4 regions of the Pararhizobium qamdonense genome follow, and region 1 is predicted to be linked to each of the others. Evidence: predicted binding sites of a transcription regulator. Region 1 holds the regulator's gene; each other region holds the start of a gene.
The links. The regulator PhoB, encoded in region 1, activates phosphate uptake and scavenging genes when phosphate is short. The targets are predictions, from matches to a motif close to TGTCATNNANCTGTCAT.
Positions count from the first base shown of each region.

Region 1 (2,203 bases):
TTCGGCTGAGGACGCTTTCGCCACCCTGTCATGAGGGCAGGGTGGTGGTCTTCCAACCCGGATTGTGATCGCAAGGAAAAACAATCATGTCTACGCACATTGCTTCCGTCTATGACGAAGATCTGAAGTACCTGACCCGGCGCATCTCCGAGATGGGCGGCCTGGCCGAACAGATGGTGGCCGAATCCGTGCGCGCCCTGGTCAATTCCGACCTGGCGCTCGCCCAGAAGGTCATCTCCGACGATGCCATTCTCGACGAGGCCGAGCGCCAGATCGGCGAGAAGGCGATCGTCACCATTGCCAAACGCCAGCCGATGGCGGCGGACCTGCGCGAAATCATGGGATCGATCCGCATCGCGGCCGATCTGGAGCGCGTCGGCGATCTCGGCAAGAACAACGCCAAGCGCGTCATCGCCGTTGCCCATGCCAGCCTGCCCCGGCAGCTGGCGCGCGGCCTGGAGCATCTGGCCGAGCTCGCGCTCGTTCAGCTCAAGGAAGTGCTCGATGTCTACGCTTCGCGCTCGCCGGAAAAGGCCAACAGCATCCGCGAACGCGACAATGAGATCGATGCGATCTATACCTCGCTGTTCCGCGAACTCCTGACGTACATGATGGAAGACCCGCGCAACATCACGCCCTGCACGCATCTCCTGTTCTGCGCCAAGAACATCGAGCGTATCGGCGACCACGCCACCAATATCGCCGAAACCATCTACTACATGGCGACTGGCGCACAGCCGGTTGGCGAGCGTCCGAAGGACGATACGGCCAATACGGTTGGCGCAATCGGCAATTGATGCCCACAGTAAAGTAAGTGAAATCTTACGGATAAATGCGCGAGCGGCCGCTGGAGCCGCTCGGCAAGCCTTCGGCCAGCCGGCCGGGCGCCAAGGAGCAGAACTGAATGTTGCCAAGAATTGCTGTTGTTGAAGACGAAGAGGCGCTCAGCGTCCTCCTCCGATACAATCTCGAGGCCGAAGGGTTCGAAGTCGATACGATCAATCGTGGCGACGAGGCGGAAATGCGCCTGCAGGAACGTCTTCCCGATCTCCTCATCCTCGACTGGATGCTGCCGGGCGTTTCCGGCATCGAACTGTGCCGCCGGCTGCGCCAGCGCCCGGAAACCGAACGCCTGCCGATCATCATGCTGACGGCACGCGGCGAAGAGAGCGAGCGCGTGCGCGGTCTGGCCACCGGCGCCGATGATTATGTGGTCAAGCCGTTCTCGACGCCGGAACTGATGGCACGGGTCAAGGCGATGCTGCGCCGGGCAAAGCCCGAAGTGCTGTCAACGCTGCTGAAATGCGGCGATATCGAACTCGATCGCGAAACCCACCGCGTCCACCGCAAGACCCGCGAGGTCCGCCTGGGCCCGACGGAGTTTCGCCTGCTGGAATTCTTCATGGCCTCGCCAGGCCGCGTCTTTTCGCGCTCGCAACTTCTGGACGGTGTCTGGGGTCATGACATCTATGTCGATGAGCGCACGGTCGACGTGCATGTCGGCCGCCTGCGCAAGGCGCTGAACTTTTCCAACATGCAGGACGTGATCCGCACGGTGCGCGGTGCTGGCTATTCGCTGGAAAGCTGATCGAGCGGTTCGCCAATTTCAATGGCGTGACCATCCGGATCGTAAAAGCGGAATACCCTCTGTCCCCAGGGCTGGGTCTCGATGGGATGGATGAGGATTACATGACCGGCGATGCGGGCAAACAGCGCATCCAAAGGATCATGTTCGAAATAGAGCAGGACATTTTGACGGCCATAGGCCCCGGAACTGACTGACGGATGTCCCCAAACCGTCGTTTCCAGGGATTTGCCCTCATGGATGGCAAATCCCGTTTCAAACAGGACGAAATCGCCGAAATCCTGCTTGATCGCCAGTCCCAGCTTCTCGCCATAGAAGGCTTTCGAGATGCTGATATCCCGCACGAACGGGATGGGATTGACGAAGCGCAAGGCAGGTTCCGCCCTTAGCGAGCCCGGCGGCGCTCGCCGGAGGGCTGGTAGGCCAGCTTGGCGTGGAATGTGCAGTATGGGGATGTGTCCGGGGAATCGTTGCCGCAGAAGTGGAACTCTTCCTTCATCGGGTCGCCGATCGGCCATTTGCAGGTGCGGTCGGTCAGCTGCGTCAGCACCAGGCGGCGCGACATCGGAACAACGACATTGTTGCCGGCGGGCGCTGTTTCCTGATCCTCGATCGCGT
Region 1 covers NZ_CP119566.1:4,100,528-4,102,730, reverse strand. Annotated here, with positions in the region: gene pstB (phosphate ABC transporter ATP-binding protein PstB) at 1-9, shown strand, start outside; gene phoU (phosphate signaling complex protein PhoU) at 87-797, shown strand; gene phoB (phosphate regulon transcriptional regulator PhoB) at 905-1,588, shown strand; gene PYR65_RS20085 (VOC family protein) at 1,570-1,956, opposite strand; gene PYR65_RS20080 (GcrA family cell cycle regulator) at 1,971-2,203, opposite strand, start outside.

Region 2 (2,203 bases), 1.6 Mb from region 1:
CACACGGTTGTCGCTGTCCTGCGCGTAGATCGACTTCCACTCGTCCATCAGCACTTCGCGGCCGGTATAGACGAGGCCTTCGAGATCATGGACCCAGATATTTTGACGCTCTGCGCCGAGTGTGACCAGAAGATTGAGGCAGGCGAGGGCTGCGGCACCGGCGCCGGAGGTGACGATCTTGGCCTTGGCGATGTCCTTGCCGGCCAGCTCCAGGCCGTTGAGGATGGCGGCGGCAACGATGATTGCGGTTCCGTGCTGGTCGTCGTGGAAAACCGGAATATCCATCTTTTCGCGCAGGCGGCGTTCGACCTCGAAACATTCCGGCGCCTTGATGTCTTCCAGGTTGATGCCGCCGAAGGTCGGCTCCAGGGCCGAGATGACATTGACCATCTGGTCGATTTCAGGCGCATCGATCTCGATATCGAAGACATCGATACCGGCGAATTTCTTGAACAGGACGGCCTTGCCCTCCATGACCGGCTTGGAGGCGAGCGGGCCGATATTGCCAAGGCCGAGGACCGCCGTGCCGTTCGAGACGACGGCGACCAGATTGGCGCGCGCGGTATAGTCGGCAGCGGTTGCCGGATCGTCGCGGATGGCAAGGCAGGGGGCTGCAACGCCGGGGGAATAGGCAAGCGCTAGGTCGCGCTGGTTGCCGAGCGGCTTGGTCGGCTGGATCTCGAGCTTTCCTGGGCGCGGATAGCGGTGGAAAAACAGCGCCTGCTCGTCGAGGTCGCCGCTTGCTGGGGCCGCTGGGGTCTTGGCCTTGTCGCCGGTGCTCATATCGTCATTCCCTACCTATTCGTCGCGGCTCTTTTTGCATGAAAAATCGGCTCCGTACAGTTTCGAAACGGGCGTTTATCCCCGGTTTTAAGGAACAGGTGTTTCTCCGGGCATGCCGCTGGTTCCACAGGCTGTCATTATCCTGAAACAAGAGTCTGTTTTTGAAGGCTTACAAGAGAGGCACGACAGACCGTTGCGAGGCAGCATGACCGAGAAAGAGCAAGAACCCCAGCGTTTCAGGACCCTGTTCATTTCCGACGTTCATCTGGGTTCAAAGGCCGCCAAGACCGATTATCTCCTCGATTTCCTGCGTGTGACCGAGGCCGAGACGATCATCCTTGTCGGCGATATTGTCGATGGATGGCGGCTGAAGCGGAGCTGGTACTGGCCGCAATCGTGCAACGACGTCGTCCAGAAACTGCTGCGCAAGGCGCGCAAGGGCACCCGCATCGTCTACATTCCCGGCAATCACGACGAGTTTATGCGCGATTTTCCAGGCGTGCATTTCGGCGGCATCGAGGTGGCCCAGCGCCACATGCACGAGGCTGCCGACGGCCGCAAATATCTGGTGCTGCACGGGGACGAATTCGATGTGGTCGTGCGCAATGCCCGCCTGCTCGCCTATCTCGGCGACTGGGCCTATGACACGGCGATCGTCATCAATATCGGCCTGGCTGCCATCCGCCGCCGTCTTGGAATGCCCTACTGGTCGTTTTCCGCCTGGGCGAAGCTGCAGGTCAAGCATGCCGTCAACTTCATCGGCGAATTCCAGCGCGTGGTGGCCGACGAGGCCCGCCGCGAAAATGCCGATGGCGTCATCTGCGGCCATATCCATCATGCCGTGATGGAAGACATTGGCGGCATCCGCTATATCAATACCGGCGACTGGGTGGAGAGCTGCACGGCGATCGCCGAGCACCAGGACGGAACCATGGAGCTGATTACCTGGCGGGAGCTGAGCAGCGTGCCGGTTACGCGCGAAGACACGACCGAGGTCGAAATCATGATGGCGCGGGCTCTTTCGCAACAGGCGGCCTAAAACTGCGGCTGGCAGGCGCTGTAGGGAAAACTAGCGGCTGGCGCTGTTCTCAGCTCGCGTGATAAATCCTGCACGTTACTGTCAGGTCCTTCCATGATTCCCTTGTCTCCGCCTCCCGTTCGCGAGGAAGCGCCGCGTTTTTTCGTGGTGCGGATCGCCTTGCTCTTTTGCGCGCCGCTGGTCGTCAATGGTTTTGCCATGCCGTATTTTCCGGTTTGGCTGAGCACGTTGTCGCTGAGCGATTTCGAGATCGGCATCATCCTTGCCGTGCCGATGTTCGTGCGCGTCGTCACGGCGCCGCTGGTCGGGCTTCTGGCCGACAAAATCGGCGAGCGGGCGCAAGTGCTGATCTGGTCGGCCGTGCTGTCCCTGCTGACGGCG
Region 2 covers NZ_CP119566.1:2,517,977-2,520,179, forward strand. Annotated here, with positions in the region: gene PYR65_RS12105 (NADP-dependent malic enzyme) at 1-783, opposite strand, end outside; gene PYR65_RS12110 (UDP-2,3-diacylglucosamine diphosphatase) at 989-1,822, shown strand; gene PYR65_RS12115 (MFS transporter) at 1,916-2,203, shown strand, end outside.
Region 2: the regulator PhoB is predicted to act here: its motif matches at 916-932, upstream of PYR65_RS12110 (UDP-2,3-diacylglucosamine diphosphatase).

Region 3 (2,203 bases), 100 kb from region 1:
CTGACGGCGGAAAAGCTCAAGGATCTCACCGAGCGGAATTTCGGTCTCGCATCGATCGATGTGCAGCAGATGATGAAGATGCTCGCCGCCCGCTAACGCGCTGCGCAAACAGCCAGGCCAACCTCCATGAACCGAACCGGTGTTGCGGCATGACCCATGTGATCATTACCGGTGGTTCGAGCGGCATCGGGCTGGCGCTGGCCCGCATTTACGCCGAGCGCGGTGCACGCCTCTCTCTCCTGGCACGCTCCCTGCCCGCACTTGAAGCCGCCAGGTTAGAACTTGCGCGGCGACACGGCGAGACATCGGTGCGTATCGAAAGTGCCGATGCCAGCGACGAAGGTCAGGCATTGGCGGCCATACGAAAATGCGAGGCTGCGTTCGGCCCCTGTGACATCCTGATCACCTCTGCCGGAATTGTCGAACCCGGACGGTTCGAAACGCAGACATCCGCCGTCTTCCGTCAGCAGATCGAGACCAATCTTTTTGGCAGCGTCAACGCGGTACGCGCCGTCTATGCTGCGATGAAAGAGCGGCGCTCCGGAAAGATCATGCTGGTCTCGTCCGGCGCGGGCTTGATTGGCATCTACGGGTATGCCGCCTATTGCGCCTCGAAATTCGCCCTGCATGGTTTCGCCGATGCTCTGCGCTCCGAAGCAAAGCCTCATGGGGTCACTATTTCCGTTTGTTTTCCGCCGGATACCGAAACGCCGCAATTTGCGCGCGAACTGGAACACCGGCCGCTGGAAGCAACCGTGATCATGGGACGCGTTGCCCCCTGGCCCTCCTCTGCCGTTGCCTTGCGGATCGTGCGTGCGATAGACAAAGGCCAATTCGAAGTATTTTTCGGCTGGACGCTGTGGGCGCTCGGACGCTTTGGCGCGACGGTCAAGCCGGTTCTCAACTGGTGGTTCGACCGGGGCATTCGACGGATGATACCAAGGCGCTGAACATGAGAGCCTGCTTGTATCCGCCACCAATAGGTTTTAACTGTCCCTTCGTCGCGGCGATGCATGACGCGTCCGTGACCGATGAAAGATCAAAGGTATTCGTTTGGCGTTGACGTCGCTCTACATGCACACCCATCCGCTTATGCTGACCTTCTTCTGCTTCGCGCTGGCCTGTGCTGTCATCCTCTATACCGACAAGTTTGCCTTGCCCGCGCGCGAGCGCCGGAGACACCGCCCGGCCGTCAGCCGCCGGCGTGGCCTCGTCGATACCATCTCGCGGCTGCCGATCATGGCGCTGGTCTTTGCAGGCTTCTTCGCGATCTCCTGGCGCCCGCTTTACGCAAGCGCCGGCACGATGAGCTTTTTCGTCATTTTCACCGGCATCTCCCGGGCGAAATACAGGTTCATCCGCGAGCCTCTGGTCTTTTCAGACATTGCCCTGGTGGCCGACGTCTTCAAATACAAGTCGATCTTCTACGCCAATTCGCTCAACATCGTCTTCTGGATCGTCGCCTTCCTCTATGTGTTCGGCGTCTCGGCGCTGTACATGTATTTCGAGCCCAGCGTCCTGCCCAACAGCCACAAGCTGCTCTGGATCATACTGATGATCCTCGTTGCCGACGTGCCCTGGCTTCTTTTGTTCTACGGCCCGGTGAACCGGCCGGTCGCCGATTTCGTGCAGCATCTGGTCGGCAAGCCCAACGTCAAGGTCAGCACGATCCGTTTTGGAACCTTCGGTTCCGTCATCTTTCATTTCGTCCTCTGGCTCGGCCGCCGCCGCGAAAAGATCGTTGCCGAACTGCAGGAACGCTTCTTTGCCGCCGTCAACGACCTCATTGGCCACGATGCCGATAACAAGGCGCCACTCGTCATCGTCTGGCAGTCGGAATCCTTCATCGACATGCGCCATTGCGGCGTCAGCGGCGTCAAGCTGCCGGCCATCGACAGGCTGCAGAAAATGGCCGTGCAATGGGGGCGCCTGGCAACCGTGTTTGAAGGCGGCTACACGCTGCGCACGGAGTTTGCCGTCTTGAGCGGGCTTGTTCCCGACGATCTGCATATCGACGCGAGCTACCCCTATCTGCGGGCAAGCCACTATACCAATGTGGTCTGGCCGACGAAGCTGAAGAATGCGGGCTGGAGCACGCATTTCATGCATCCCTATGACCGGACCTTCTTCCTGCGCCACAAGGCCATGCCGCAGCTCGGCTTCGAGAAAATGACCATGCTCGATGAGTTCGACCATGATCCGG
Region 3 covers NZ_CP119566.1:3,999,494-4,001,696, forward strand. Annotated here, with positions in the region: gene PYR65_RS19605 (aminotransferase class I/II-fold pyridoxal phosphate-dependent enzyme) at 1-96, shown strand, start outside; gene PYR65_RS19610 (SDR family oxidoreductase) at 150-950, shown strand; gene PYR65_RS19615 (LTA synthase family protein) at 1,075-2,203, shown strand, end outside.
Region 3: the regulator PhoB is predicted to act here: its motif matches at 1,014-1,030, upstream of PYR65_RS19615 (LTA synthase family protein).

Region 4 (2,203 bases), 640 kb from region 1:
TTTCGTAAGGCGTGATGTAGCCGCCGTTCTCATGCTTGTCGATGACGAGGCAGCCCGGCGCTTCGCGCAGGATATCGCGGGCCTGATCGGCGGTGATCTCGTTTTCGAATTCGATATTGATCGCTTCCGAATGGCCGATGAAAACCGGGACGCGCACGGCCGTGCAGGTCAGCTTGATCTTCGGATCAAGGATCTTCTTGGTTTCGGCCATCACCTTCCACTCTTCCTTCGTGTAGCCGTCTTCCATGAATACATCGATGTGCGGGATGACGTTGAAGGCGATGCGCTTGGTGAACTTCTTGCTCTCCATCGGATCGGCAACGAAGACGGCGCGGGTCTGGTTGAACAGTTCGTCCATGCCGTCCTTGCCGGCGCCGGAGACCGACTGGTAGGTGGCGACGACGACGCGCTTGATCTTGGCGAAATCATGCAGCGGCTTCAGCGCCACGACGAGTTGCGCGGTCGAGCAATTCGGGTTGGCGATGATGTTGCGCTTGGTAAACTGGGTGATGGCGTCGGGGTTCACTTCCGGAACCACCAGCGGCACGTCCTGATCGTAGCGCCAGGCCGAGGAATTGTCGATGACGACGCAGCCCTGTGCGCCGATCTTCGGCGACCACTTCAGCGACACGGCGCCGCCGGCCGACATCAGGCAAATGTCGGTGTCGGAAAAATCGTAGTTTTCCAGGTTTTTGACCTTCAGCGTCTTGTCGCCGAAGGAGACTTCGGTGCCCTGGCTTCGGGCCGAGGCCAGCGCCACGACTTCATCCGCCGGAAAGCCGCGTTCTTCCAGGATGTTCAGCATTTCGCGGCCAACATTTCCGGTCGCGCCGGCAATAGCAATCTTGAAACCCATTGTCTTTTGCTCTCTTTCTGTCTCTCCGCGGGGCTTTTGGGGAAAACCCGCCGGCCAAAGGCGCGGGTTTCAGGTCCCCGGCCGTGCCGGGGAGAGAGCGGTGGCCAGAGACGTCAGACGGTTTTCGTCGTCGTTTTGGCCGTTGTTTTGGAAAATACTGAGAAAGAACGTACCCGCCCGGCAGCGAATGCCGGGGCGATCAGCGCAGCGATGGCGTAACCAAAACGGTGCATGGGTGGGGTCCTTTTCCGTTGCTGCTCTTACGCGCTTTTGGCGCAGAGTCAACAGAAAGCTTCGGATTGCTGCGCTGACTGGCGTTCGCCTGCCGCCGCCAAAACGTTACGGAACTGTCATGCCGCTGTCATCCGTGGTGACTATTGCGAGCCGTCAGCTCAAACCATTAGGGGATTTTCCATGCGTATGCTTCTGTCGGCGCTCGCCGCCACGACATTCCTCGCTGGGGCCGCACAGGCCACCACAGTTTATCCGCTCGACCGCGCAACCATCCTTGCCGGCTCGCCCTTCGATTTCAAGGTCGAGTTCAAGTCGGTCGTGAAGCCCGAAGACGTCAAGATCACCGTCAATGGCCAGGATTACAAGACCGTGCTCGGCCAGGAAGCCGAATTTGTCGCTGAAGAAAAAGGCAAGGAAGACAAGGTCTTGGGATCGGCGATGATCGCCCGCGGTCTCGTTCTGCCGGCCGAAGGCGCCTACACGATCGAAGTGACCGCCGGTTCTGAATCGAAGTCGGTCACCTGGGATGTCTACAATACCGGCGAAACCCAGAAGGCAAAGAACGTCATCTTCCTGATCGCTGACGGTTTCTCGGTCGCGCATCGCACCGCCGCCCGCATCATGTCCAAGGGCATGTCGGAAGGCAAGGCAAACGGCCGTCTGAACCTCGATGACGTGCCACCGGCCGCCTTCATCGGCACCTCTGCAACCGATGCGGTTGCCACTGATTCCGCCAATACCATGTCCGCCTATATGACCGGCCACAAGACGGCCGTGAACGCCATCGGCGTCTATGCCGACCGTACCCCGGATTCGTTTGACGATCCGAAGGTTGAGACGCTCGCAGAAGCCATTCGCCGCCAGACCAAGAAGTCGATCGGCATCGTTTCGACCGCCGAACTGCAGGATGCGACACCGGCAGCCGTCGTTGCCCATACCCGCAAGCGCGGCGACAAGGCCGAGATCAACGGCATGCTGTTCGACGTGAAGCCGGATGTGCTGCTCGGTGGCGGCTCTGCCTACTTCCTGCCGCAGGCGACGCCGGGCTCGAAGCGCAAGGACGACAAGGACTATGTCAAGCTGTTCCAGGAAGCCGGTTACACGCTCGCAACC
Region 4 covers NZ_CP119566.1:379,095-381,297, forward strand. Annotated here, with positions in the region: gene PYR65_RS01855 (aspartate-semialdehyde dehydrogenase) at 1-856, opposite strand, end outside; gene PYR65_RS01860 (alkaline phosphatase) at 1,271-2,203, shown strand, end outside.
Region 4: the regulator PhoB is predicted to act here: its motif matches at 1,205-1,221, upstream of PYR65_RS01860 (alkaline phosphatase).